DNA from 2 places in the Pseudomonas sp. p1(2021b) genome. Region 1 is predicted to be linked to the other one. Evidence: predicted binding sites of a transcription regulator. Region 1 holds the regulator's gene; the other holds the start of a gene.
What was found. The regulator FliA, encoded in region 1, starts transcription of late flagellar genes. The targets are predictions, from matches to a motif close to CTAAAGTTTNNNNNNNNNNNGCCGNTAA.

Region 1 (14,174 bases):
ATGTCCTTTCCCATTACCAGGCATTGGCCAGCGAAGCGCTGCAATGGCTGCGTGAACTGGCACGGGCGCGCTGAACATGGCAGAGAGCGAAAGCGGTCAGGACAAGACAGAAGAACCCACGGACAAGCGCAAGCGCGATGCGCGCGAGAAAGGCGAGATCGCCCGCTCCAAGGAGCTCAACACCGTGGCGGTGACCCTGGGCGGCGCCGGCGGGCTGTTGGCGTTCGGCGGCTACCTGGGGGAGACACTGCTGGACCTGATGCGCCTGAACTTCAGCCTGCCCCGCGAAGTGCTGGTGGATGAAAGCGCCATGGGCGTGTTCCTGCTCACCTCGGGCAAGATGGCGATCTGGGCCGTTCAGCCGGTCCTGATCCTGTTGTTCGTGATCGCCCTCATCGCGCCGGTTGCCCTGGGCGGGTTCCTGTTCTCCGGGACCCTGTTGCAGCCGAAGTTCAGCCGCATGAACCCGCTTTCGGGGATCAAGCGCATGTTCTCGATGAACTCGCTGACCGAGCTGCTCAAGGCCCTGGCCAAGTTCTTCGTGATCCTCGTGGTGGCATTGCTGGTGCTGGCCAACGATCGCCAGGCGTTGCTGGCGATCGCCAAGGAGCCGATGGAACAGGCGATCATCCACAGTGCCCAGGTGGTGGGCTGGAGTGCATTGTGGATGGCGGCGGGGCTGCTGTTGATCGCAGCGGTGGATGTGCCGTTCCAGCTGTGGCAGACCCACAAGAAGCTGAAGATGACCAAGCAAGAAGTGCGTGACGAGTACAAGGACTCGGAGGGCAAGCCTGAGGTCAAGCAGCGCATCCGCCAGTTGCAGCGGGAAGTGTCGCAGCGGCGGATGATGGCGGCGGTGCCGGAGGCCGATGTGATCATCACCAACCCCACGCACTATGCCGTAGCGCTCAAGTACGACCCGGAGAAGGGTGGGGCGGCGCCATTGTTGCTGGCCAAGGGGACCGACTTCATCGCCTTGAAGATCCGTGAGATCGGGGTCGAGCACAAGGTGCAGATTCTCGAGTCGCCGGCCTTGGCGCGGGCGATCTACTACTCGACGGAACTCGAGCAGGAGATCCCGGCGGGGTTGTACCTGGCGGTGGCGCAGGTGCTGGCCTACGTGTTCCAGATTCGCCAGTACCGGGCGGGCAAGGGCAAGGCGCCGGAGCCGCTCAAGCCTGACCTGCCGATTCCGCCCGATCTGCGGCGGGATAACTGAGGCGGCTCTGACCTTCACAGGCGCCGCCTACCTCAAGACAAACCCTGCCGTCTTAAACCCAAAGTTGGAAAGCTTCTTGCAAAGCCACCGCCAAACCGCCCAATCGCGTCAAAGTTTTGCTTCATAGAGGACTCCCGGTGGATCGCACCCAGCTCATCAACAGCGCCCGAAACAACCTGGCCGGCCTCGGCCGGGGCAACATCGGTGTGCCGCTGTTGCTGTTGGTGATGATGGCAATGATGATGTTGCCCATCCCACCTTTCCTGCTCGACGTCTTCTTCACCTTCAACATCGCCCTGTCGATCGTGGTCCTGCTGGTGTGCGTCTACGCCTTGCGCCCGCTGGACTTCGCCGCGTTTCCTACCATCCTGCTGGTGGCCACGCTGTTGCGCCTGGCGCTGAACGTCGCCTCCACCCGCGTGGTCATGCTCCACGGCCACGAAGGCCACCAGGCCGCGGGCAAGGTGATCCAGGCCTTCGGTGAGGTGGTGATCGGTGGCAACTACGTTGTCGGTGCCGTGGTCTTCGCCATCCTGATGATCATCAACTTCGTCGTGGTGACCAAGGGCGCCGGCCGTATCTCCGAGGTCAGCGCGCGCTTCACCCTCGACGCCATGCCCGGCAAGCAGATGGCCATCGATGCCGACCTCAACGCCGGCCTCATCGACCAGGGCCAGGCCAAGGCCCGCCGTGCCGAGGTCGCCCAGGAAGCCGAGTTCTACGGCTCCATGGACGGTGCCAGCAAATTCGTGCGCGGGGACGCCATCGCTGGCCTGCTGATCCTGTTCATCAACCTCATCGGCGGCATGCTCATCGGCATGCTGCAGCATGGCATGCCCGCCGGCGAGGCCGGCAAGGTGTACGCCCTGCTGACCATCGGTGACGGTTTGGTGGCGCAGCTGCCGTCGCTGCTGCTGTCCACCGCCGCCGCGATCATGGTCACCCGTGCCTCCAGCTCCGAGGACATGGGCAAGCTGATCAACCGGCAGATGTTCGATTCGCCCAAGGCCCTGGCTGTATCGGCAGCGTTGATGATCGTCATGGGTCTAGTCCCGGGCATGCCGCACATCGCCTTCCTCGGCCTTGGCGGGTTGGCCGCTGGCGGCGCCTACCTGGTCTGGCGCAAGCAGCAGCAGGCCAAGCTCAAGGCCCAGGAAGAAGCGCAGCGCCAGCAGGACCTGCTGCCCTCGCCGCAACGCGCCCTGGAAACCAAGGAACTGGGTTGGGATGACGTGACCCCCATCGACATGATCGGCCTGGAAGTGGGCTACCGCCTGATCCCGCTGGTCGATCGCAACCAGGGTGGGCAGTTGCTGGCGCGGATCAAGGGTGTGCGCAAGAAGCTGTCCCAGGACCTGGGCTTCCTCATGCCCACCGTGCACATCCGCGACAACCTCGACCTGCAGCCCAGTGCCTACCGTCTGACGTTGATGGGGGTGATCCTCGCCGAAGCCGAGATCTACCCGGACCGTGAGCTGGCCATCAACCCGGGGCAGGTGTTCGGGACGCTCAACGGCATCGCCGCACGAGACCCGGCGTTCGGCCTGGAGGCGGTATGGATCGACGTCGGCCAGCGTGCCCAGGCGCAGTCGCTGGGCTACACGGTGGTCGATGCCAGTACCGTGGTGGCCACCCACCTCAACCAGATCCTGCAGAAGCATTGCCATGAACTGATCGGCCATGAAGAGGTCCAGCAATTGTTGCAGGTGCTGGCCAAGGGTTCGCCTAAACTTGCTGAAGAACTGGTGCCGGGTGTCATTTCCTTGTCGGGCTTGCTCAAGGTCCTGCAGGCGTTGCTGTCCGAGCAGGTTCCGGTGCGTGACATCCGCAGTATCGCCGAGGCGATCGCCAACAATGCGGGCAAGAGTCAAGATACCGCCGCGCTGGTCGCGGCAGTGCGCGTCGGATTGTGTCGTGCCATCGTGCAAAGCATTGTCGGCGTTGAGTCGGAGCTGCCTGTGATCACCCTGGAACCAAGGTTGGAACAGATCTTGCTCAATAGTCTGCAAAGGGCCGGGCAAGGCCAGGAAGACGGTGTCCTCCTGGAGCCGAGCATGGCCGAGAAGCTGCAGCGCTCGTTGATCGAGGCGGCCCAGCGCCAGGAGATGCAGGGCCTGCCGGCCATCCTCCTGGTCGCCGGCCCGATCCGCGCCATGCTGTCGCGATTCGGCCGCCTGGCTGTACCGAATTTGCATGTTCTGGCGTATCAGGAAATACCTGACAACAAGCAAGTCACCATCGTTGCCACCGTGGGCCCCAATGGCTGAGGTAGTGGGTTATGCAAGTTAAGCGTTTTTTCGCCGCCGATATGCGTCAGGCCATGAAGCTGGTCCGGGATGAGCTGGGCGCCGACGCCGCCATCATCGGCAACCGGCGCATCGCCGGCGGTGTCGAGTTGACGGCCGCGCTGGACTACAAGCTGTCCGCCCTGGCTCCGCGGGTGCCGAACATCGAGCTCGAGGACGAGCTGCGCAAGACCCAGTCGCGCATTGCCACGGCACAGGCCGAGCTGAGCAGCCGCCACGAAGGTGACGAAGGCAACCGGCAATTGTTCGCCGGCCTCTCGCTGACCGCGTCCGAGCCGTTGGTCGAACCCCATGTCGATGCGCCGGCCCCGGCTGCCGTGCCTGCCCCGACACCGGTCGACCCACGCCTGTTCGACGCCATGCGTTCGGAGCTCTCGGGCCTGCGCGAGCTGCTCGAAGTGCAGCTCGGCTCCCTGGCCTGGGGCCAGTTGCAGGGCAACAAGCCGCAGCAGGCCAACCTCTGGCGCCGCCTGCAGCGCATCGGTCTGTCGGGCCCCATCGCCCGCGAAGTGCTCGAGCTGACCGGCGAGATCGAAGAGCCTCGCCAGGCTTGGCGCATGGTCCTGGCGCACCTGGCGCGGATGATCCAGGTGCCCGAGGTGGAACCGATCGAGGAGGGCGGGGTGATCGCCATGGTCGGCCCGGCCGGCATGGGCAAGACCACCACCCTGGCCAAGCTCGCCGCACGCTACGTGCTCAAGTATGGCGCCCAGCAGCTGGCGTTGGTGAGCATGGACAGCTTCCGCATCGGTGCCCAGGAGCAGCTCAAGACCCTGGGCAGGATTCTCAATGTACCGGTGACCTACGTCGACCCCGGCCAATCCCTGGCCCAGGCCCTGGAGCCACTGCTGCGCAAGCGCGTGGTGCTGATCGACACCGCCGGCCTGCAGGCCAGCGACCCGGCCCTGCGCATGCAGCTGGAGACCCTCGCCGGGCGCGGCATCGCCGCCAAGAACTACCTGGTGCTGGCGACCACCAGCCAGAAGCAGGTGCTCACCGCCGCATACCACAGCTACAAGCGCTGTGGCCTGGCCGGGTGCATCCTGACCAAGCTTGATGAAACGGCCAGCCTCGGTGAAGTACTGAGCCTTGCCATCAGTCATGAATTGCCGGTGGCCTATCTGACCGATGGGCCGCGCATTCCTGACGACCTGCACTTGCCGCGCAAGCACCAGTTGGTCAGTCGTGCGGTCAGTGTGCAGCTGCAGGACGAGCCCAGCGAAGAGGCAATGGCCGACATGTTCGCTGATCTCTACCACAACCCCGGCAAGCGTGTGGGTTGACGAATGGACATCGCAAAGTACCTACACGAAAGGGGCGCTTGCCAACCCCGTGTGTGGCCTGGGCCCCGAGACAAGGTAAAGAACAAACATGGGTAGCATGCATCCCGTACAGGTGATCGCCGTGACCGGCGGTAAAGGCGGCGTCGGCAAGACCAACGTTTCAGTGAACCTGTCCCTGGCCCTGGCTGACCTGGGGCGGCGGGTCATGCTGCTGGACGCCGACCTCGGTCTTGCGAACGTCGACGTCCTGCTGGGCCTATCGCCCAAGCGCACCCTGGCCGATGTCATCGAGGGGCGCTGCGAACTGCGCGATGTGTTGCTGCAGGGGCCTGGCGGTGTCCGGATCGTGCCTGCGGCCTCCGGTACCCAGAGCATGGTGCACCTGGCGCCAGCGCAGCATGCCGGCCTGATCCAGGCGTTCAGCGAGATCGGTGACAACCTCGATGTGCTGGTGATCGACACCGCCGCAGGCATCGGCGATTCGGTGGTCAGTTTCGTCCGTGCCGCCCAGGAAGTGTTGCTGGTGGTGTGCGACGAGCCGACTTCGATCACCGATGCCTATGCGCTGATCAAACTGCTCAACCGCGACTACGGCATGAATCGCTTCCGCGTCCTGGCCAACATGGCGCAGAGCCCGCAGGAGGGGCGCAACCTGTTTGCCAAGTTGACCAAGGTCACGGATCGGTTCCTGGACGTCGCCCTACAATACGTCGGTGCCGTGCCTTACGACGAATGCGTGCGCAAGGCGGTGCAGAAGCAGCGGGCGGTCTACGAGGCCTTCCCTCGGTCCAAGTGTGCGCTGGCCTTCAAGGCCATCGCGCAGAAGGTCGACAGCTGGCCGCTGCCTGCCAATCCGCGCGGGCACCTTGAGTTCTTCGTCGAGCGCCTGGTGCAACCTACCAGCGCAGGGCCGGTACTATGAATGCGAGTGGTTACAAGATGTACAGCAGGGCGGCACGCGATGCCCAGTATGAACTGGTCGAGCGTTATGCCCCGCTGGTCAAGCGCATCGCCTATCACCTGCTGGCACGCCTGCCGGCCAATGTGCAGGTCGAGGACCTGATCCAGGCGGGCATGATCGGCCTGCTGGAAGTGGCCAACAAGTACGACGCCAGCAAGGGCGCCAGCTTCGAGACCTACGCCGGTATCCGCATCCGTGGCGCCATGCTCGACGAAGTGCGCAAGGGCGATTGGGCGCCGCGTTCGGTACACCGCAATACCCGCATGGTCAGCGATGCGATCCGTGCCGTTGAAGCCAGAACCGGTCGTGACGCTAAAGATCATGAAGTTGCTGCCGAACTCCAATTGAGTCTCGATGATTATTACGGGATCTTGAACGACACCCTGGGCAGCCGCCTGTTCAGCTTCGACGACCTGCTGCAGGACGGCGAGCACGAAGGGCTGCACGAGGATGGTGCCAGCGGCCAGCTGGAGCCGGCGCGGGACCTGGAGGACGAGCGCTTCCAGGCCGCCCTGGCCGAAGCGATCGCCAACCTGCCGGAACGCGAACGCTTGGTCCTGGCGCTGTACTACGACGAGGAGCTGAACCTCAAGGAAATCGGTGAGGTGCTTGGGGTCAGCGAGTCGCGCGTCAGCCAGTTGCATAGCCAGTGCGCGGCGCGCCTGCGCAGCCGCCTGGGAGAATGGCGGGCGCGTTGAGCCAGGGTTCGCTGCAGTCGTTGCACGTTGTACCGAATTGATTGAACGCGCGCCCGGGGGGCCGGGCGCGTTAAAGACTGCTTGGAGGTCTAATTGAACAAAGACATGAAAATCCTCATCGTTGACGACTTCTCGACGATGCGGCGGATCATCAAGAACCTGTTGCGTGATCTCGGCTTCACCAACACCGAAGAAGCCGACGACGGCACCACGGCGCTGCCGATGCTGGAAAACGGCCATTACGACTTCCTTGTGACCGACTGGAACATGCCTGGCATGTCCGGCATCGACCTGCTGCGCAAGGTCCGCGCCCATGACCGTCTCAAGGGCATGCCGGTGCTGATGGTCACCGCTGAAGCCAAGCGTGACCAGATCATCGAAGCCGCCCAGGCTGGGGTCAACGGCTACGTGGTCAAGCCTTTCACGGCTCAGGTGCTCAAGGAAAAGATCGAAAAGATCTTCGAACGCGTCAACGGCTGAGTCACGTCAGGGGGCGCCATGGAGCAAATGAATACATCGCTCGGGGAGTTCGAGACGACCCTGAAGAAACATGCCCAGGAACTGGTCGAGAGCCTCGAGCGCGGCCGGTTCGGCGAGGCGGTGCAGCTGATCCACCAGCTGAACCAGACCCGTGACCGTGGCCTGTACCAGGAAGTCGGCAAGCTCACCCGCGAGCTGCACAGTGCAATCGTCAGCTTCCAGATCGACCCGCGCATGCCGCAGGCCGAGGAAGTCTCGCAGATCACCGATGCCACCGAGCGCCTGTCCTACGTGGTCAAGCTGACCGAGGGCGCGGCCAACCGGACCATGGACCTGGTCGAGGCCGGCACGCCGGTGCTCAACGACCTGGCGGCCGAGGCCCAGAGCTTGAGCGCCGACTGGCAGCGCTTCATGCGCCGGGAAGTCGCAGCGCCTGAGTTTCGCGAGCTGGTCAAGCGCGTCGACAGTTTCCTGACGCACAGCGTCGAGGGTAACCGCAAGGTTGCCGGTCACCTCAACGACATTCTCCTGGCCCAGGACTATCAGGACCTGACCGGCCAAGTGATCAAGCGCGTGACCGCGCTGGTCACCGAGGTGGAGAGCAACCTGCTCAAGTTGGTGCTGATGGCCAGCCAAGTGGACCGTTTTGCCGGTATCGAACACGACCACCAGCAACTGCGCGCTGAAAAAGATCAAGAAAAACATCCGACTCGGGGTGAAGGTCCGCAGATTCATGCCGATAAGCGTGAAGATGTCGTGTCCGGTCAGGACGACGTCGACGATTTGCTGTCCAGCCTGGGTTTTTAAGGAGCACGTTCAATGAGCTTCGGCGCCGATGAAGAAATCCTCCAGGATTTCCTGGTAGAGGCCGGCGAAATCCTCGAGCAATTGTCCGAGCAGCTGGTCGAGCTGGAAAGCCGACCCGAAGATGCCGACTTGCTCAACGCGATCTTCCGCGGTTTTCACACTGTAAAAGGGGGCGCCGGTTTCCTTCAGCTCAACGAGCTGGTGGAGTGCTGCCATATCGCCGAGAACGTGTTCGACATCCTGCGCAAAGGTGAGCGCCGGGTCGATGCGGAACTGATGGACGTGGTCCTCGAAGCGCTGGATACCGTCAACAGCATGTTCGGCCAGGTGCGCGAGCGCAGCGACATCACCCCGGCCACGCCGGAGCTGCTGGCGGCGCTGTCGCGCCTGGCCGAGCCTGCCGGTGCCGACAGCGCTGCGCCCGCCGTCGAGGCGCCGGTGGCGGCCGAGGCCGAAGCGCCGGCGGTCGAGCCGGACATCACCGACAGCGAATTCGAGCAGCTGCTCGACTCCCTCGATGCGGTCAAGGCCCAGGCCGCCGAGCAGATGCAAGGCGAGGTCGTGGGCGGCGAGGGTGACGAGATCACCGATGCCGAATTCGAATCGTTGCTCGACCAACTGCACGGCAAGGGCCAGTTCTCTCCTGAAGTCGTGGCCGCCACACCGGCGACCAGCACCTCGGCGCCTGCGGCATCCGACGAAATCACCGACGACGAATTCGAAGCGCTGCTCGATCAACTGCATGGCAAGGGCACCTTCGCCGCCGATGCGCTGGCGAGTGCGGCCGCACCTGACGCCCCGGCAGCACCAACCGAGGCGGGCGGCGAGCACATCACCGACAACGAATTCGAAGCCCTGTTGGACCAGTTGCACGGCAAGGGCAAGTTCTCCAGCGATGCGCTGGCCACCCAGGCGCCTGTCGCGCCCGCTGCCGCCAGCGCCGCACCGAAGGCCGATAGCAAGCCGGTCGCCAAACCCGAGCCTGCCCCAGCCGCCAAGCCAGCCGCTGCCAAGCCCGCGGCCCCGGCACGCGCTGTGGCACCGGCTGGCGACAAGCCTGTGGCCAGCGAGGCGGAAACCACTGTGCGGGTCGATACCGCGCGCCTGGACGAGATCATGAACATGGTCGGCGAACTGGTGCTGGTGCGTAACCGCCTGGTGCGCCTGGGCCTGAACAGCGGCGACGAGGCCATGTCCAAGGCCGTCTCCAACCTCGACGTGGTCACCGCCGACCTGCAGACCGCGGTCATGAAGACCCGCATGCAGCCGATCAAGAAAGTCTTCGGCCGCTTCCCTCGCCTGGTCCGCGACCTGGCCCGCCAGCTCAAGAAGGAAATCAACCTGGAGCTGGTCGGTGAAGAGACCGACCTGGACAAGAACCTCGTCGAAGCCTTGGCCGACCCGCTGGTGCACTTGGTGCGCAATGCCGTCGACCATGGTATCGAGATGCCCGACGAGCGCGAAGCCTCCGGCAAGGCGCGTACCGGCCATGTGGTGTTGTCCGCCGAGCAGGAGGGCGACCATATCCTGTTGTCGATCTCCGATGACGGCAAGGGCATGGACCCGAACGTACTGCGCGCCAAGGCCGTGGAAAAGGGCCTGATGGACAAGGACGCCGCCGAGCGCCTGAGCGAGTCGGACTGCTACAACCTGATCTTCGCCCCCGGCTTCTCCACCAAGACCGAGATCTCCGACGTGTCCGGCCGTGGCGTGGGCATGGATGTGGTCAAGACCAAGATCGCCCAGCTCAACGGCTCGATCAATATCTTCTCGGCCAAGGGCCAGGGCTCGAAGATCGTCATCAAGGTGCCGCTGACCCTGGCGATCATGCCGACCCTGATGGTGATGCTGGGCAACCAGGCGTTCGCCTTCCCGCTGGTCAACGTCAACGAGATCTTCCACCTGGACCTGTCGCGCACCAATGTGGTCGACGGTCAGGAGGTGGTGATCGTGCGCGACAAGGCGCTGCCGCTGTTCTACCTCAAGCGCTGGCTGGTCCAGGACCAGGTGCACGAGGAGCAACGGGAGGGCCATGTGGTGATCCTCTCGGTCGGCACCCAGCGCATCGGCTTCGTCGTCGACCAGCTGGTGGGGCAGGAGGAAGTGGTGATCAAGCCGCTGGGCAAGATGCTTCAGGGCACCCCGGGCATGTCTGGTGCGACCATCACCGGCGACGGTCGCATTGCGTTGATCCTCGACGTACCGAGCATGCTCAAGCGTTACGCCGCGCGGCGTTATTGATTTCGGTGGCGCACCCTGGCGGTGGCGCCGCCTAATGGAGTGTTTATGGCAGTCAAGGTCCTGGTGGTGGATGATTCCGGTTTCTTCCGCCGCCGCGTCTCGGAAATTCTCTCGGCCGACCCGACGATCCAGGTCGTCGGTACTGCGACCAACGGCAAGGAAGCGATCGACCAGGCGCTGGCGCTGCGACCGGATGTCATCACCATGGACTACGAAATGCCCATGATGGATGGCATCACCGCGGTGCGCCACATCATGCAGCGCTGCCCGACGCCGGTGTTGATGTTCTCCTCGCTGACCCATGAAGGCGCCCGTGTCACCCTCGACGCGCTGGATGCCGGCGCGGTGGACTACCTGCCGAAGAACTTCGAGGACATCTCGCGCAACCCGGACAAGGTCAGGCAGTTGCTGTGCGAGAAAGTCCACACCCTGTCGCGCAGCAACCGTCGCTTCGGCGGCTATGCCACGGCCACCCCGACGCCAACGCCTGCACCCGCCAACCATGCCCCGGCCAGCAGCCTGGGCAGCGCAGCGCCGGCCCGCAGTGCCGCTCCGGCTGCCCCGGTGACGCGCAGCGCAGCGGGCAGCAGCCACGCGCCCGCGCCCAAGCGCAAGCCCTACAAACTGGTGGCCATCGGGACGTCCACCGGCGGCCCGGTGGCGCTGCAACGGGTGCTCACCCAGCTGCCGGCCAGCTTCCCTGCGCCGATCGTACTCATCCAGCACATGCCGGCAGCCTTCACCAAGGCCTTCGCCGAGCGTCTGGACAAACTGTGCAAGATCAGCGTCAAGGAAGCCGAAGACGGCGATGTGTTGCGTCCGGGCCTGGCCTTGCTGGCCCCAGGCGGCAAGCAGATGATGGTCGACGGCCGTGGCACGGTGAAGATCTTGCCGGGCGACGAGCGCCTGAACTACAAGCCGTGCGTGGATATCACCTTCGGTTCTGCGGCCAAGTCCTATGGCGACAAGGTGCTGTCGGTGGTGCTCACCGGCATGGGGGCCGACGGCCGTGAAGGTGCGCGTCTGCTCAAGCAGGGCGGCAGCACCGTATGGGCCCAGGATGAGGCCAGCTGCGTGATCTATGGCATGCCCATGGCCATCGTCAAGGCCAACCTGGCCGATGCGGTGTACAGCCTGGATGAAATCGGCAAGCACCTGGTCGAGGCATGCATCTGATGGACGTGCTGAGCCTGATCGGCCTGATCCTCGCCTTTGTCGCCATCGTCGGTGGCAACTTCCTCGAGGGCGGTCATGTCGGCGCCTTGATCAACGGCCCGGCGGCCCTGATCGTGCTGGGCGGTACCCTGGCGGCGGCACTGCTGCAGTCGCCGTTGCCGGCGTTCAAGCGGGCCTTGCAGATCCTGCGTTGGATTTTCTTCCCGCCCCGGGTGGACCTGCCCGGTGGCATCGATCGGGTCGTCAACTGGAGCCTGACCGCACGCAAGGAAGGCCTGCTGGGCTTGGAAGGGGTGGCCGATGCCGAGCCCGACCCCTATGCGCGCAAGGGCCTGCAACTGCTGGTCGACGGCGCCGAGCCGGAGGCTATCCGCAGCATCCTCGAGGTCGACTTCCTGACCCAGGAAAGCCGTGATATCCAGGCGGCCAAGGTGTTCGAAAGCATGGGCGGCTACGCGCCGACCATCGGCATCATCGGTGCGGTCATGGGCCTGATCCATGTGATGGGCAACCTGGCCGACCCCTCGCAATTGGGCAATGGCATCGCCGTGGCGTTCGTCGCCACCATCTATGGCGTGGCCAGCGCCAACCTGATCCTGCTGCCGGTCGCCAACAAGCTCAAGGCCATCGCCCTGCGCCAGTCGCGCTATCGCGAGATGCTCCTGGAGGGCCTGCTGTCGATCGCCGAAGGGGAGAACCCACGCTCGATCGAGCTGAAGCTGCAAGGCTTCATGGAGTAGACCATGGCCCGTCGTCGCCATACCGAGGAACACGAGAATCACGAGCGCTGGCTGGTGTCGTACGCCGACTTCATCACCTTGCTGTTCGCCTTTTTCGTGGTCATGTACTCGATTTCCTCGATCAACGAGGGCAAGTACAAGGTCATTTCCCAGGCATTGATCGGCGTGTTCAACGACCCCGAGCGGAGCATGAAGCCGATCCCCATCGGCGACGAACGCCCGCTGACCATCAAGCCGACCGAACCCCTGGTCAAGGACAGCGAGCAGACCGATGCGGGCCTGGCACAGAGCAGTGTGGACCCATTGCAGAGCATTGCCGACGATGTGCGTGAGGCGTTCGGCGACCTGATCAAATCCGACCAGATGACGGTGCGTGGCAACGAGCTGTGGGTGGAGATCGAGCTCAACTCGTCGCTGTTGTTCGGCAGTGGCGATGCCATGCCAAGCGACGTGGCCTTCAACCTCATCGAGAAGGTGGCGAACATCCTCAAGCCGTTCGCCAATCCGGTACACGTGGAGGGCTTCACCGACAACCTGCCGATCCGCACGGCCCAGTATCCGACCAACTGGGAACTGTCGTCGGCGCGCGCGGCGAGCATCGTCCGCTTGCTGGCCATGAATGGTGTGGACCCGGCACGCATGGCCTCGGTGGGCTATGGCGAGTACCAGCCGGTGGCGAGCAACGACACCGCCGAAGGGCGGGCCCGCAACCGTCGGGTGGTCCTGGTGATTTCCCGTAACCTCGAGGTGCGTCGCAGCCTGACCGGCTCCGGTAGCGCCAATGCCACGCCAGATGCGGCTTTGCGCCGTGCTGGCACACAAAGTGCACCAGCAACGCCAGCAGCGGTGGCGGGGCCGTAACTCGTCAATTCTCTGGCACCGCATCCCTGTGGGAGTCGACGAAGCCGGCTCCCACAGCGGGCAGCGTCATCAACGAGTCATGAGTCGTCCTATGAGAGTCTGGGCAGTAGCCAATCAAAAAGGTGGCGTCGGCAAGACCACCACTACCATCGCCTTGGCCGGTTTGCTGGCCGAGGCGGGCAAGCGCGTGGTCGTGGTCGACCTCGACCCCCACGGCTCGATGACCAGCTACTTCGGGCACAACCCCGACGCCCTGGAGCACAGCTGCTACGACCTGTTCCTGCACAAGGGCTCGGTACCCGAGGGCCTGCCTGGGCAACTGCTGCTGCCGACCAGCGATGAGCGTATTTCGTTGCTGCCCTCGAGCACCGCGCTGGCAGTGCTCGAACGCCAATCGCCGGGGCAGAGTGGCCTGGGCCTGGTGATCGCCAAGAGTCTGGCGCAGCTGTGGCAGGACTTCGACTTCGCCCTGATCGACAGCCCGCCACTGCTCGGTGTGCTGATGGTCAACGCCTTGGCGGCCAGCCAGCAGCTGGTGATCCCGGTGCAGACCGAGTTTCTCGCCGTCAAGGGGCTCGAGCGCATGGTTGGAACCCTGGCCATGGTCAACCGCTCGCGGCGCCAGGCCTTGCCCTACCAGATCGTGCCGACCCTGTTCGACCGGCGGACCCAGGCCTCGCTGGGCACCCTCAAGGTGCTGCGCGACAACTACGGCGAACAGGTCTGGCCGGGCTACATCCCGGTTGATACACGCCTGCGCGACGCCAGCCGGGCAGGGGTCACGCCTTCGCAGTTCGATGGCAAGAGTCGTGGCCTGATCGCTTACCGGGCGCTGCTCAAGCACCTGCTCACCCAACAATCGGCACTGCAGGTGGCCTGATGAATTCCGCACGGCAAACCACCACCAAGCCGCAACTGGCCCTGCAGTCCTACCTCGATGGTCTGCTCCAGGAAGCCACGCAGGAACTCGACCCGGTTCCGGAGCCGGCCGAGGCGGCGCCCAGCGACGAATTTGCCGAGGCGGTTCGCCAGGAGCAGGCACAGGACGCCCTGCGTGAAGCCCATGCCCCTGTAATGCTGCGGCCATTCGCGGAGCCCGAGGCCAAGGTCTTGCCCTCGGTGCTGGCACCCGTCGCGGTTGAGCCGGTGCCCGCCGAGGTCCTGGGCGAGGCCGAAAAAGCAGCTGAGGTGATCACGCCTGTGGCGCCCCTGGTCGATGTGCACTTGCCATCAGCCGGCGCGGTGCTGCCGCCCAAGACTGTCGATGGGCGCCCGGCCTGGGCGGCCGAGCCGTTCGAATGCCTGTTGTTCGATGTCGCCGGCCTGACCCTGGCCGTGCCGCTGGTCTGCCTGGGTTCGATCTACAGCCTGGCTGGCCAGGAACTGACTCCGTTGTTCGGCC
Region 2 (15,388 bases), 650 kb from region 1:
CCAGTAGGACAATGGAACAACCCGATGCAAGACCTCAATGACCTCTTCTACTTCGCCCGCGTGGTCGAGGCCGGTGGTTTCGCCGCCGCTGGCCGTCAGCTGGGCATTCCCAAGTCACGGCTTTCCAGGCGCATCGCCGAGCTCGAGGAGCGCCTGGGCACACGCCTGCTGCAGCGCACCACCCGGCAACTGAAGCTCACCGCCGTGGGGGAACGCTACCTGCACCATTGTCAGGCCATGCTACTGGAGGCAGAGGCGGCCGACGAAGCGGTGGCCAGCATGAGCAGCGAGCCGCGGGGGCGTTTGCGAGTGTCCTGCCCCGTCGCCTTGGCCCACGCCTTCCTGCCGCAAGTGGTCAGCCGCTTTCTGGAGCAGTATCCGCTGGTACAACTGGATATGGTGCTGCTCAACCGGCGGGTCGACCTGATTTCCGAGGGCATCGACGTGGCTTTGCGCGTGCGCGACCTGGGCGACGAGGACCCGGCCCTGGTCACCCGCCGCCTGCGCCAGGCGCAGATGCAACTGGTGGCTGCCCCGGGCTTCGCCGACCACCTGCATCACCCATCGCAGCTCGTCGGCCTGCCGGTGCTGGGTGCTACGGAGGCGGACCGCCTGGTGCATTTTCGCCTGATCGGGCCGGGGGGCGAACAGCAGGAAGTCGCCCTGGAACCGCGCCTGGCCATTGACGATTTCGTGGTGCGAAAGGCTGCCGTACGTGCGGGGCTCGGCTTCACTGCCCTGCCGAGCATGTACTGCGAAGAGGAATTGGCGCGCGGCGAACTGGTGCGCCTGCTGCCGGACTGGTCCCTGCCTGGCGGTTGGCTGCAGGCGGTATACCCGCACCGACGTGGCCTGCTGCCGGCCGTGCGTGTGTGGATCGACCATCTGGCGGCTTCGTTCGAGGCCTGTGGAGAGCGCTATGTGTGAGCATCTGAGTGACCCAGGCGCTTGCACGTGTAATGACTGGCAGACCGAGCGTAGCCGATCGCGGGATAAGCCCACTCCCACAGGGTGCGGGGGCCGACCAACCCTACGATCGGGCCCGCCCTGCTACCACTCAGACAGCGCCTAGTACCCCACCCAACCAGCGCCCGCCCAACAGCAAGTGGTCGACCCAGAACACCTGGTGCACCGCCACGATGCCCCAGAACGTCACTTGGTAGGCCACCTTGCGCGTCTTGTGCCGGAACAGCTGCTGGGCGAGCAATGCCCCTGGCCAGCCGCCACACAACTCGCTGGCATGCAGTACCTTTTCGGGTGTGCGCCAGGCCCCGGTACGGGCCTGGTGCTTGTCTTGCCAATACAGCATCAGGCTGACCAGGCTCACCGCCGGGTATAACGCCAGAGGCAGCCAGGACTGCCCGCTCCAGGCCATCTGCACAGCCCCCACCAGCGGCAGCAGGCACAGCCCGGCGAATACCAGCAGTTTCAGGCGCAGGTTGTGAACGGCATCCTGGGTGCGTTCGACGCCACGGCGTGGCGCGCTCTGGGTGCGTGCCATATCAACCGTGCGCCGTGGCCCAGTCGACCCAGCCGAACTGCCAGGTCGCCAGGATCAGCAGGCCAAAGACGATGCGGTACCAGGCAAAGGCTGCATAGCTGTGGTTGGCGATGAACTTGAGCAGGCCGCGTACAGCGATCATGGCGAAGATGAACGAGACCACGAACCCGATGGCGAACACTGGCAGGTCACCCGGCTGGAACAAGTCACGGTACTTGTAGCCCGAGTACACCGCCGCCCCCACCATGGTCGGCATGGCCAGGAAGAACGAGAATTCGGTCGCCGCCTTGCGCGACAGGCCGAACAGCAGGCCGCCGATGATGGTCGAGCCGGAGCGCGAGGTGCCGGGGATCATTGCCAGGCACTGTACGAAGCCGATCTTCAGGGCATGGCTCCAGCGCATGTCATCGACGTGATCGACCTCGATGCGGTGCTCGCGACGCTCGGCCCACAGCATGATCACCCCACCCACCACCAGCGCCGCCGCCACGGTGACCGGGTTGAACAGGTATTCGTGGATCAGGTCGGCGAACAGCACGCCCAGGATCACCGCCGGAAAGAACGCGATCAGCAGGTTGGCCGTGAAGCGACGCGCCGTGGGTTGGCTGGACAGCCCCAGCACCACGTCGAAGATCTTGCGCCGGAACTCCCAGACCACGGCAAGGATCGCGCCGAGCTGGATGATGATGTTGAAGGCCATGGCCCGCTCGCCACCGAAGTCGATCAGGTCGGCGACGATGATCTGGTGCCCAGTGCTGGAGATGGGCAGAAACTCCGTCAAACCTTCGACGATCCCTAAGATGATTGCCTGAAAGGCACTCCAAAAATCCATTGTTCCCCCGATGAGGCGCTGCTGCGTGCAGGCCCCTTGTTCTTGATTTGCATTTGGTTGCCGCGAAAGCCTGGCCGTTTTACAGCCCCTACGGGGCCAATGCCAGCGGAAAAGGCCTAGATACCTAAAGGTTTCATCTTGCGCGGCCGAGATCCTATCAGAGCAGCCTGTCGATGGCTCGCGCGGCATGCGACAGCAAGCGCCTGACCTAGCCCTTGGTCGAGTGTGCCGCACCGGCCCCGGCATGCTTGGATACACCTGATAACAAGAACAACGGGGAGTACCTTTGATGAAGACCTTGAGGTCGATGTCGATCAGCCGGCGCCTGTCGCTGATCCTGCTGGTCGCGGTGGGCATGCTGGTGGCCTTCGCCCTGCTGATGCTGCGCCAGCTGCACGGCGACCTGTACCAGGCCAAGGCCGAGAAGACCCGGCACGTGGTGCAGACTGCCGCCGGCGTGCTGGCCTACTACCAGGGGCTGGAGGCAGCCGGCACGCTCACCCGCGAAGCGGCCCAGCAGCAGGCCTTGCAGGCCGTGCGCAGCCTGCGCTACGACAAGGATGACTACTTCTGGATCAATGACCTGGCGCCCAGGATGGTCATGCACCCGACCAACCCCAAGCTCGACGGCCAGGACCTTTCCGGCATTCGTGACCCCGACGGTTTCGCCGTGTTCAACGAGATGGCCAGCCTGGCACGCAGCCAGGGCGCAGGCCCGGTGGACTACCGCTGGCCCAAGCCCGGTGCCAGTGAGCCGGTGGCCAAGACGTCATACATCCAGCTGTTCAAACCCTGGGGCTGGATCATCGGTTCGGGCGTGTATGTCGATGACGTGCAGGCCGAGTTCGCCCGCCAGGTTCGGGACGCTTCCCTGGCGGGCCTGGGCATCGCCGTGTTGATGGCGCTATTGGTCATGCTGATCGCCCGCAGCATCGCCCGCCCGTTGCAGGAGGCGGTGCAGGCCATGGGTAATATCGCCAGCGGCGAAAGCGATCTCACCCGCCGCCTGGATACCCATGGGCGCGACGAGGTCACCCGCCTCGGTGAGCATTTCAACCGCTTCAACGGCAAGCTGCAGGGTGTGGTCGGCCAACTGCAGGGCGCCGCCCATGCCCTGGCCCAATCGGCCGAACACGTGGGCGACAATGCAGGCCAGGCCCAGGCGCACAGTGCCCAGCAATCGCTGCAGATGGACCAGGTGGCCACGGCGGTCAATGAAGTCACCTATGCCGTGCAGGACGTGGCCAAGACCGCCGAGCAGGCCGCCAGCGAGATGCAGGCGGCGCAGCGCCAGGTGGACCATGGCCAACAGGCGATCCATGGCAGCCTGCAGCAGATCGACCGACTCTCCAGCACCATCGACCAGGCCGTGCAGGTGATCGGCGAGCTGGCCGGGCACAGCACGCGGATCGGCGGTGTACTGGAAGTGATCCGCTCGATCGCCGAGCAGACCAACTTGCTCGCGCTCAACGCCGCCATCGAGGCAGCCCGCGCCGGCGAGCAGGGCCGGGGGTTTGCCGTGGTTGCCGATGAGGTCCGGCTGCTGGCCCAGCGCACCGCCCAGTCGACCGCCGAGATCCAGACCATGATCGAGCACCTGCAAGGCCAGTCGGAAGCGGCTGTCAGGGCGATCGGCACCAGCAGCGAAGCCTCGCGCCAGACCGTCGAGCAGGCCCGAGAGGCGGGCACTAGCCTGGATGCCATCAGCCAGGCGCTGCACAACCTCACCGCCCTCAACGCCTCGATCGCCAGCGCTACGCTGCAGCAGGCCCATGTGGTGGAAGAAATCAACCGCAATGTGTTGGATACCGCCGGGCTGTCCCAACAAACCGCCGACGCGGCGCGCCAATCCAGCGACGCCGGCGCAGCCCTGGCGCGGTTGAGCGAGGAGCTTGAACAGTTGCTGCGCCAGTTCCGGGTTTGATAACGCCGCTCGTCAAAACCCACGCAGCCCCCTGTAGGAGCGGGCTCGTCCCGCGATCAAGGGCGTAGCCCTTGGCCTGTATCCACGCGGCCAGGGCCGGCCCTATCGCGGGGCAAGCCCGCTCCTACAGGGTATTCGCGACACCGCCCCTACAGCTTCCCCGCCCTACAGGCTACAATCGCACCCTCTACTCCTGCCCAAGGATCGCCGATGTCCGGCCTCGAACTCTTCGCCGCCGTGCTCGGCGTCATCGCCGTGTGGCTCACGGTCAAGCAGAACCCGTGGTGCTGGCCGATCGGCCTGGTGATGGTGTTGCTCTACAGCTGGATCTTCTACGAAGTGAAGTTGTATTCCGACATGCTTCTGCAACTGGTCTACGCCGTGTTGCAACTTTACGGTTGGTGGCAATGGACCCGGCCTGACCGTGTGGAAGACGCACGCCAGGTTTCCAGCCTGGGGGCCGGGCAGGTGTTCACCGGCCTGGGCGCAGGCCTGCTGGCGAGCCTGGGCCTGGGCGCCGCCATGGCGCACTGGACCGACGCGGCACAGCCCTGGCTCGATGCGGCCCTGACCGGCTTCAGCCTGGTGGCGCAGGTGTGGATGGCGCAGAAGCGTGTGCAATGCTGGGCGCTGTGGATGCTGCTGGACGTGATCTTCGTGGGCCTGTTCCTCTACAAGGGCCTCTACCTCACCGCAGCACTCTACGCACTGTTCACCTTGATCGCCGTGCGCGGCTGGGTGCAATGGCGCCGCGACCCGGCGTTGGTCCCTGCATGAAGGTCCTGGTGCTATGCGGGCCGGAGTCCAGCGGCAAGAGCTGGTTGAGCGGCGAAATCCAGGCACATTTCGGAGGTGTGGTGGTCGGTGAATACGTCCGCCACTTCATCGAGCAGGAACAGCGCGACACCTGCTACGCCGATATCCCCGCCATCGCCCGCGGCCAGCTTGCCTGGGAGGACCAGAGCCGCCAGCAGGCGCCCGACCTGTTGATCCTCGACACCCACCTGCTCAGCAATATCCTTTGGAGCCGGGTACTGTTCGCAGACTGCCCCGCCTGGCTCGAGGAGGCCCTGCTCGAACGCCACTATGACCTGCACCTGCTGCTCAGCCCGCAAGGTGTCGATTGGGTCGGCGACGGCCAGCGCTGCCAACCCCGCCTGCAAGAGCGGCAAAGGTTCTTCGAGGATAGCCTGCACTGGCTGCGCACTCACCACAAACCCTTTCAAGTACTCGAAGGCGACTGGCCCACCCGCCAGGCCCAGGCCCTGGCAGCGGTGGCGCGTCTACTTGACGGCCAAGCGCCAGCCTGCGCCACCGAGTGTTAATTTTTTGTAACTGTATAGCCAGCTAGGCCCCCCATTGTTGGGGGCTTTGCCACAGACCTGGGGAAACTGTTTCAAACGTGATACAGCCACTGCCGTTATCCCGGGGCGCGTGGGTTTTCAAGGCTTGCAGGGCGATGGATGGCTTATCTGTATCATCCTTGAAACAGAAAAGCGCCAGACGTACTCATTAACTACCCAACTTTTTGATTCCACGACAAAAACCAAAAACGGCACGACTTTCGCTCTACCTCTGTCAACGCTCAAGGGCCAGCGCACAGAGAAGGGAGCATCGCCGTGGGGACCAAGAACAAGACACTGCCTGCACTGCTCGTCCTGGGTTGCCTGACCGCCGCAGCCTTCCCCCCTCCCGCCAGCGCCGAGGGCAACGGGATCATCGTCCTGACCCGTGATGTCCAGGCTCGCCAAGCCGCTCGGAAGACCGGTACCCCCGACCCCTACCCCACTACCGTCAACGCCAACGAATCGGCCCGGGTGAAAGCCCAGACCAACGAGTTGACCGACGGTGATTTCGCCCGCATCGCCAGCGGCTCGACAGTCAATCGCCTGCTCACCACCGACCACTCGGGCAGCTTGCGCGGCCTGGACACCGTCCAGTCCCGGCTACCTGGCATGGCCGGTGGATCGGGTGCCGGGGCCGGCGGTGGCAACACTATCTCCAACACAGTCAACCAGAACGTCCAGCGCGGCCTGGCGCCGTTGCAGATCCTCACTCGGGGCCAATGACATGCGCGCACTCACGCTCTCCCTGCTGTGCCTGGCGCTGGGCCCCAGCCTGGCGCTGGCCGGCTCGCCAGTGGTGGACAACGCCACCCTGGGCGCCAGCGGCCGCACCTACCAGGGCAACCTCGGCATCAACCAGGCGGCGGGCGATGCCCAACAGCAGGCCAACGTCCGGGCCATGGCTATCGGCACCAATGCCAAGGCCACCACCGAGGTTCGCCAGCGCACAGACTTTCTTGCCGACCCGGCCCGGGACAGCCGCGCCAGCATCCACGGCAACGCCTTCAGCAACGGCAACGGCCTGCTCGGCATCAACCAGTCCGCCGGCGCCGCCACGCAGCAGGCCAACGCAATACGGATCGGCATCAGTGCCGTCCCGCAAAGCATCGACGACAGCATTCTCAGCCAGCAGAACGTCTCGCTGGCCAATGGCTCCGAGGCAACGGATCGCGCTCCCGGCAGTCGCCAGGTCACTACCAGTGACCAGGCCTTCACCGGCAGCCGTGGCGTGATCCAGTTGAATCAGAGCGCCGGGGTGGGCAACCGAATGGGCAACACCCTGAGCGTACGGGTCGCTGACTGACCCAAAGTGGCTTCAACACAACACTTAACAACGAGAAACAAGTGGAGAAACACCATGAAACCTAAAATGGCACTCAAGCCTCTGGTATTCGCCCTCGCAGCGGTCATGGCAGTTGCTGCACAAGCTGATAACCGGCATAACAACGGCCACCACGGCCATCACAACAACCATGACAATGTCCTCCTGCAGCTGTTGGTCAGCGCGGGTGCGGCCGCCACGGTGACCGATACCCAGGTCAACACCGGCAACACCGTGCGTAACGAGGCGACCGAGAACGACGCGGCGATGGAAGATTCCGCCAACCGCTCCAACGGCAACCTGGGCGCCAACGTGGCGGCCGGTGACGGCAACCAGCAGGACAACGTGGCCGCCATCGCCACTGCCGATGAGCGTTTCATCTTCGGCAGCGCCATGGCCATCTCCACCGCCACCCAGGTCAACGCCGGCAACAACGTCAAGAACTTCTCCACCAGCAACACCGCCAACCTGGTCGACTCGGCCAATGGCAGCTCGGGCAACATCGGCGTTAACGTCACCGCCGGCGACTTCAACCAGCAGAAAAACAACCTGGCGATCGCCGTGTCCGGTGGCCGTGTAGCGATGGCCGCCTCCACCGCCACCCAGGCCACTACGGGCTTGAACGTCGAAAACAATGCTGACCGCAAGATGGACAAGGAAACCCTGCAGGCCAGCTTCAAAGCCTATGGCCAGTACAAGGGTGACGGCTGGGGCTATGTTGAAGACGAAAAAGGCTGGGGCCACGGCCATGGCCATGACAAGGGCAAAACCGACAAGGACCCTCTGAAGTTCCACGAAGAAGGCACCTTCGGCCTGGCCGGTGTCGCCACCTACCAGGTTCTGACCCCCAACGGCTGGAAAAACCCTGTGACCAACACCGCCACCATGAGCAACTCGCTCAACGGCGTGTCGGGCAACGTGGGCGCCAACGTCTCGGCAGGTTCGGGCAACCAGCAGAGCAACTCGCTGTCCATCGCCGCAGGTTGCAAAGCCTGCACCGGCCTGTAACACAGCCAATCGGGGCCCTTCGGGGCCCCTTTCCTGTTTCGCGTCGGGGGAGAAGGCCATGCGCGCAGTTCTGCTTGCCGCACTCATGTTCCTGGCCGGCCTGGTCGAGGCCACGCAGATGCCGATCGCGGCGATGCCAGGCGGGACCTTGGTGTACAAGCCGGTACAGAGCATCCGCGAGCGTCGCTTCGCCGACCTGGTGCAACAGAAGACCGATTTCAGCTGCGGCGCCGCCGCCCTGGCCACCATCCTCAAGCAAGCCTATTGGCTCGATGTCGATGAAAGCCAGGTCATCGAAGGCATGCTCGCCCACGCCGACCCGGACCTGGTCAAGGTCCAGGGCTTTTCCATGCTGGACATGAAGCGCTACGTGGAAAGCATCGGCATGCGTGCCCGGGGCTACCGGGTCGAGGCCGACAGCCTGCACCGGGTGAGCATTCCGGTGGTGGTGCTGATGGACATTCGTGGCTACAAGCACTTCGTCGTGCTCCAGCGCATCAACCGGGGCTGGGTGTACATCGGCGACCCGGTGCTGGGCCATAAGCGCTACAAATTCGACGATTTCGTCAAAGGCTGGAACGGCATCATCTTCGCCGTCATCGGCCCCGGCTACGACAAGGCCAACGCCCTGCTCGACCCACCGGCTCCGGTCACCGCCAGGAACCGCATCAATGGGTTCTACCCGGTGGACGATGCCCAATTGATGGAATTCGGGTTCATCCAGAGCGACTTCTTCTAGTGATTACAAAGGGGCACGGAGCTCCGGGGAGCAGCGATGAAGACAATCAACTGGCTGGTAGCGGCATGCCTGGCTGCCAGCCTCCCGACCCAGGCGCAGACGTTCAAGCCCATCGAAGTCAAGGACCAGGAGCTGGCCCAACTGAGGGGGCGCTACGTGATGCCGGGGCGGATCATCAGCTTCGGCGTGGTCATGAGCAGCACCTGGCAGAACGCTGCCGGCGACCGCATCGGTGCGACCACGACGATGCAGGTGCAACACAACAGCTTCAAGCCGCAGTTCTACGTCTCCATGACCGGCAAGAACGGTGGCGGCGTCGCCCCAGGCCAAGGCCATGGCGTGGTCACAGGCGGCAGCGGCCTGGGCAATACCCAGGGCGTGACCCAATCGGTCCGCGCGGCCGGTGACAACAACAGCGCCTACAACGATGTCGCGATCAATGTCAGCGAAGGCAGCAAGGGGCCTGCCGCCATGCCACAAGGCCAGGTGCTGGCATCGGGCAAGACCCTGACCAGCAGCAACAATGCCGGCACCCTGAGCGTGTCGAACACCGGCAAAGGCATCCAGATGGCCATCCAGGCCAACAACAACCAGGGCTCGAGCCTGCAGCGCCTGTCCGATGGCGGCCTGCTGCAAGCCACGACGCTGCTTGGCGGCAACAACGCGGTCAGCAACATGACCCAGCTCAATGTGGTGCTGCGCGACAACCTACCGTCAGCCGGCGCACTGAACTGCAATCTCGATCAACTCAAGGGCCTTCGAATCACCGGCTATTGATCTACGCTTCGTCTCACCATCGTAGTATTCGTAGGGACGGCTAACTTATGCATCGATTCATGTCGTTGAAAGCAGTTGTCTGTCTGGGCACCTTGGTGCCTTCCACCCTGCTCTACGCCGCCGGCGATCCGCAGGTCGAGGCCCTGAAGGCCGAACTGGCCGCATTGAAGGAACGTTACGAAGCCCAGCAGCAGGCCCTGATGGTGCTGGAGCAGCGGGTCCGCCAGGTCGAAGAACAACCCGTCGCCCCCCCACCCAAGCGCCTGACCCGCTCCCCTGCCTCGCAGCCACGCAACAACCAGGCCATCGCCGCCTCCGGCGGGGCTGCGGGGGCAACAGGCTCTTCCTACGGTGAATCGCTCAAGGACGACTCGGAACCGGCCCAGAGCGTGTCCAACCTGTATGACGAGGCCAGCGGCTTCTTCGGCGGTGGCAAGTTCAGCCTCGAGACCGGCATCACCTACGCCCGCTACGACACCCGCCAGTTGATCCTCAATGGGTTCCTGGCGCTGGACTCGATCTTCCTGGGCAATATCAACCTCGACCGGATCAAGGCCGACAACTGGACCCTGGACCTGACCGCCCGCTACAACTACGACCAGCGTTGGCAGTTTGACGTCAACGTGCCGATCGTCTACCGCGAGTCGACCTACCAGTCCGGCGGCGTCGGTGGCGCGTCCAACGATGTGTCCGAGCGCACCGTCACCCGAGACCCGACGCTGGGCGACGTCAACTTCGGCGTGGCCTACAAGTTCCTCGACGAGTCGGAGAACACCCCCGATGCGGTGTTCAGCGTAAGGGTCAAGGCCCCCACCGGCAAGGACCCCTTCGGCATCAAGCTGATCCGCGACCCGCTCAACGACAACCTCACCTACCCCGAAGACCTGCCCACCGGCAACGGCGTCTGGTCGATCACCCCGGGTATCTCGCTGGTCAAGACCTACGACCCGGCGGTGCTGTTCGGCAGCCTGTCGTACACCCACACCTTCGAGGAGAAGTTCAGCGACGTCAGCTCCACGGTCAACCAGAAGGTCCCGGGCAAGGTGAAGATCGGCGACAGCTTCCAGATCGGTGCAGGCGTGGCCTTTGCCCTGAACGAAAAGATGTCGATGTCGTTCTCGGTGTCCGAGCTGATCGCCCGACGTTCACGGATCAAGTCCGCCGAGACCGGCGACGAGTGGGCCGACGTCAAGAGCAGCGACGCCAACGCCGGCTACTTCAACATCGGCATGACCCTGGCCGCGACCGACAACCTGACCATCGTGCCCAACCTGTCGATCGGCCTGACCGACGATGCGCCTGACTTCACCTTCAGCCTGAAATTCCCGTACTACTTCTGACCAACCACTCTTTCACGTCCAGGGGGCTGCTTCGCAGCCCTTTCGCGGCGCGAGGCCGCTCCTACACGGTCCCCTGCCATTGCGAATGCGCGATCCGGTGGCTTCATGTCCCCTTGCATCCCGTCTGCAACCCTCGCCCTCCGCCAAGCGCCTGTTATCATGAAGCACACTTGAGTGACTGTTTCATGACAAGAAGGAAGTCTTTGTGAAAAAACTGCTCGGTCGCTCCAGCACCCGGCTCGTGGCGTTGGCCACGCTGGTGTTGGCGATCCCGCTGGGCATCCGGGCCGCGCTCGGCTGGTCCAACCCCCTGGGCTATGTCTCCGACCTGGCCATCGGCAGCGTATTGGTGCTCTTGTTGCAGCGCCGCGCCTGGTGGCTGGCGTTGCCCTTGCTGCTGGCCTGGGCCAGCCTGATCGTCGCCAGCGCCGAACTGGTCAGTGCCGTGGGCCGTCTGCCCACCAGTGCCGACCTGAACTACCTGTTCGATGCGCAGTTCATGGAAAACTCCACCGGCGGCGGCCTCGCCCACCCCTGGCTACCCTGGGCGCTCGGGGCCGGCGTGGTGGCCTGGCTGGGCAGCGTCTGGTACAGCCGTGGCACCCCCAGCGCCACCCTGCCCCGCAAGGCCTGGGCGATCCCCCTGCTGTTGTTCGGCGTGCATTGGGGCAGCCAGCACCTGGCGCCGTCCGACTCCGACCAATGGCGTCAGTACAACCTCTCGCACCAGTTGCTCTCGGCCGGGCTGGGTGACCTCCAGCGCCAGACCGTTGAGCATTTCGGCGAAAAACCCACCTTCGCCCCCCTGCCCTCCACGGGCCTGACCCAGTCCGACCTCAACGGTCAAAAGCTGCTCAAAGCGCCTGGACAAGCGCATAACGTCCTGATGATCGTCCTGGAAGGTATCCCCGGTGCCTATATCCGCGCCAACCGCCAGGCCTTGCACAGCAGCTTCGACGAAGACCTGATGCCCAAGCTCAGCCGCTGGGCCGAGCGCGGCATGAATACGCCCGACTACGTGCTGCACACCCACCAGACCATCCGCGGCCTGTACGCGCTGCTGTGCGGTGATTACGACAAGCTGGCCAACGGCACGCCCAAAGGCATGGAGATGCTGACCCAGGAGGTGCGCAACCAGGCCTGCCTGCCGGCACAGCTGCGCCATGCGGGGTTCAGCACCCATTACCTGCAGGGCGCGGGCCTGCGCTTCATGGCCAAGGATCGGATCATGCCGCACATCGGCTTCGACTCGGTGCATGGTCAGGAGTGGTTCAGCAACAAGAACTACCTGCCTTTTCGCTGGGGCAAGGACGACCGAGCCTTCTTCGAAGGCGCGCAGAAGTACGTGAAGCAGTTGCGCAAGCAGAAACAGCCCTGGATGCTGACCCTGCTGACCGTCGGCACCCACCAACCGTATTCCGCGCCGCAGCGCTACCTGCAGCGCTACGACACGGCTAAGCAGGCGGCGGTGGCCTACCTGGACGATGCGCTCGATGCCTTCCTGGTGAACCTGGAACGCCAGGGTGTGCTCAAGGACACCCTGGTGATCATCACGTCGGACGAGTCCCACGGTATCGACGGGGTTCGCCTGGCCTCCTCCTGGGGGTTCAGCCTGGTCCTGGCCCCCGAACAGGCCCAGCTGCCACGGCTCAAACGTGGAACCTACGGCCATGTGGACATGGCCACGTCGCTGCTCGACTACTATGCCCTGCCGATCCCGGCCGCCTTGAGCGGGCGCTCGCTGTTCCGTGACTACGACACCGGCCGCGAAATGATTGCCTACACCAACGGCATGCTGCGCTACCACGATGGCCACGGCACCTTCACCGAATGCGACTTCCAGCAACGTTGCCGGCGCTACGCCAGCAACGGTTTCATCGCCGACCAGGCCGAGTACATGGACCGTGCCACGGACACCACCGGCCAACAGCTCACCGCCCTGGCCAGTACCCTGGACCAGTCATTGCTGCACACACCGTTGAACCTGCGCTACCAGTTTGGCGGGCCGGCGGCGATCCAGCTGCGCAAGCGCATCCGTGACGAGTGGGCCGACAACCTGATCGGTGCGCAATACCTGGAAATGCCCGAAGGCTCCCATACCCGCGTACGGGTGATCGTACGCTCCCTGGACCCCAAGCATGATGCCTATATCCAGCTCAAGGCCAAGGAGTACGAACAGGATGTACCGCTTGGCCTACCGGAGGAAATCATCGTAACGGCCGACCGGCCGCTGGAGCTTGAGTTCGGCTTCGACAACCCCTCGGCCCGCAAGGCGTTTTCCTTCCACCTGCTGGGGTATGGCGGCGGCGAAGTGCAGGTCAGTGATTTCAGCGTGATCACCGGTGTTGCCGGGGGCGGCTGATACGCCCCCGTCGCACGGCCCCTGTAGGAGCGGGCTTGTCCCGCGATCACCGGCAGAGCCGGTGCCAAGCACCGCGTCGCACGCTTCGCGGGTAAACCCGCTCCCACAGACCGGTCCTACACCACCGGCGATCAGGCGATCGCCGCGTCCACCAGTACCTGGGCCTCGCGCACCAGGCGCTGCAGGTGCTCTTCGCTGACGAAGCTCTCGGCGTAGATCTTGTAGATGTCCTCGGTGCCTGACGGGCGCGCGGCGAACCAGCCGTTGGCGGTCATCACCTTCAAACCACCGATGGCCTGGCCGTTGCCCGGCGCGTGGCTGAGGATTTGCTCGATCGGCTCGCCAGCCAGCTCCGTGGACGTCACCTGCTCGGCAGCCAGCTTGCTCAACAGTGCCTTCTGCCGTGCATTGGCCTTGGCCTCGACACGGGTGGCGAATGGCTTGCCCAGCTCCGCGGTCAGGTCGGCGTAGGCCTGGCTCGGGTTGCGCCCGGTACGGGCGGTCATTTCCGCGGCCAGCAGCGCCGGGATCAAACCGTCCTTGTCGGTGGCCCAGACGCTGCCATCCTTGCGCAGGAACGACGCCCCGGCACTCTCCTCGCCACCAAAGCCCAGCGAGCCGTCGAATAGGCCTTGGGCGAAGAACTTGAAGCCCACCGGCACTTCGTACAGCTCACGGCCCAGGCGCGCGGTGACGCGGTCGATCAGTGCGCTGCTGACCACCGTCTTGCCCACGGCGGCGTCGCTGCGCCAGTGCGGGCGATGGCGGAACAGGTAGTCGATGGCCACGGCCAGGTAATTGTTCGGCTGCAGCAGGCCGTCCGGGGTGACGATGCCGTGGCGGTCGTGGTCCGGGTCGCAGGCGAACGCCACGTCGAAGCGTTCGCGCAGGCCGATCAGGCCCTGCATGGCATGGGGCGAGGATGGGTCCATGCGGATCTGCCCGTCCCAGTCGACGGTCATGAAGCGGAACGTGGGGTCCACTTCGGTATTGACCACTTCCAGGTCCAGACGGTAGTGCTCGGCGATGGCCTGCCAGTAACGCACCCCGGCACCGCCCAGGGGGTCGACGCCCAGGCGCAGCTTGGCGTTGCGGATGACGTCGAAGTCGATGACGCTCTCCAGGTCCGCCACGTAGCGGCCTACATAGTCGTAACGATGGGTGGTCGCCGCCTGCAGGGCCTGGGCATGGTCCATGCGCTTGACGCCGGCAAGGCCGGCGGCCAGCAGCTCGTTGGCTTTGGCTTCGATCCACTTGGTGACGTCGCTGTCGGCCGGGCCGCCGTTGGGCGGGTTGTACTTGAAGCCACCGCTCTGGGGCGGGTTGTGCGACGGCGTGATGACCACGCCATCGGCAAGGCCCTGCTGGCGACCACGGTTGTGGCAGAGGATGGCATGGGACACCGCCGGGGTCGGGGTGTATTCATCGTCCTTGGACAGCATCACCTGCACGCCATTGGCGGCCAGCACCTCCAACGCGCTGGCGGCAGCCGGCGCGGACAGCGCATGGGTGTCGGCACCGACGAACAGCGGGCCATCGATGCCTTTTTCCTGTCGGTACAGGCAGATGGCCTGGGTGATCGCCAACACATGGTCTTCGTTGAAGCTCAGCTCGAGCGAGGTGCCCCGGTGCCCGGAGGTGCCGAAGGCCACGCGCTGGGCCGCCACGGCGGCGTCGGGGCGGCCGGTGTAGTAAGCGGTGAGCAGGCGGGGAATATCGACCAGCACGCTGGCCGGAGCCGGCTTGCCTGCCAAAGGACTGAGCGTCATGCAAGAACCTCGAGTTCAACGGATGTAGGTGTTGGAACGCGCAGTGTACTGGGAGTTGCAACGCCATGCGATGGGGCCCACGGCGATTATTCGCCCACCACCTGCCACCAACCGGGGAACATCTGCCGCACCCGCGGCTCGGCGAAGCGTTCGTCGATCAGCAGCAGCACGCCCTGGTCCTGGTCGCCGCGGATCACGCGGCCGGCGGCCTGAATGACCTTGCGCACGCCAGGGTACAGGTAGGCGTAATCGAACCCCGCACCGAACTGTCGCCCCAGGCGCTGCTTGAACTGCTCGTTGACCGGGTTGACCTGGGGCAGCCCCAAGGTGGCGACGAAGGCACCGATCAGCCGGCTGCCGGGCAGGTCGACGCCTTCGCCGAAGGCGCCGCCCAAAACCGCGAACCCGACACCCTGGCCATCGGGTACGAAGCGAGCGAGAAACGCCTCTCGCGCCCCTTCGTCCATGC

Region 2: the regulator FliA is predicted to act here: its motif matches at 2,459-2,486, upstream of K8374_RS13240 (methyl-accepting chemotaxis protein).

Annotation. Positions count from the first base shown of each region.
Region 1 is NZ_CP083746.1:3,478,257-3,492,430, reverse strand. It holds gene fliR (flagellar biosynthetic protein FliR) at 1-74, shown strand, start outside; gene flhB (flagellar biosynthesis protein FlhB) at 77-1,219, shown strand; gene flhA (flagellar biosynthesis protein FlhA) at 1,357-3,486, shown strand; gene flhF (flagellar biosynthesis protein FlhF) at 3,498-4,808, shown strand; gene fleN (flagellar synthesis regulator FleN) at 4,897-5,730, shown strand; gene fliA (RNA polymerase sigma factor FliA) at 5,727-6,467, shown strand; gene K8374_RS16155 (chemotaxis response regulator CheY) at 6,573-6,947, shown strand; gene K8374_RS16150 (protein phosphatase CheZ) at 6,966-7,754, shown strand; gene K8374_RS16145 (chemotaxis protein CheA) at 7,767-9,995, shown strand; gene K8374_RS16140 (chemotaxis response regulator protein-glutamate methylesterase) at 10,041-11,171, shown strand; gene K8374_RS16135 (flagellar motor protein) at 11,171-11,911, shown strand; gene motD (flagellar motor protein MotD) at 11,915-12,772, shown strand; gene K8374_RS16125 (ParA family protein) at 12,864-13,652, shown strand; gene K8374_RS16120 (CheW domain-containing protein) at 13,652-14,174, shown strand, end outside.
Region 2 is NZ_CP083746.1:2,827,279-2,842,666, forward strand. It holds gene K8374_RS13225 (LysR substrate-binding domain-containing protein) at 25-927, shown strand; gene K8374_RS13230 (DUF1294 domain-containing protein) at 1,058-1,501, opposite strand; gene K8374_RS13235 (undecaprenyl-diphosphate phosphatase) at 1,503-2,333, opposite strand; gene K8374_RS13240 (methyl-accepting chemotaxis protein) at 2,623-4,257, shown strand; gene pnuC (nicotinamide riboside transporter PnuC) at 4,468-5,034, shown strand; gene K8374_RS13250 (AAA family ATPase) at 5,031-5,582, shown strand; gene K8374_RS13255 (hypothetical protein) at 5,877-6,326, shown strand; gene K8374_RS13260 (adhesin) at 6,328-6,906, shown strand; gene K8374_RS13265 (heme utilization protein) at 6,961-7,932, shown strand; gene K8374_RS13270 (C39 family peptidase) at 7,991-8,671, shown strand; gene K8374_RS13275 (hypothetical protein) at 8,708-9,448, shown strand; gene K8374_RS13280 (transporter) at 9,496-10,788, shown strand; gene K8374_RS13285 (LTA synthase family protein) at 10,994-13,150, shown strand; gene pgm (phosphoglucomutase (alpha-D-glucose-1,6-bisphosphate-dependent)) at 13,282-14,919, opposite strand; gene K8374_RS13295 (ATP-dependent DNA helicase) at 15,006-15,388, opposite strand, start outside.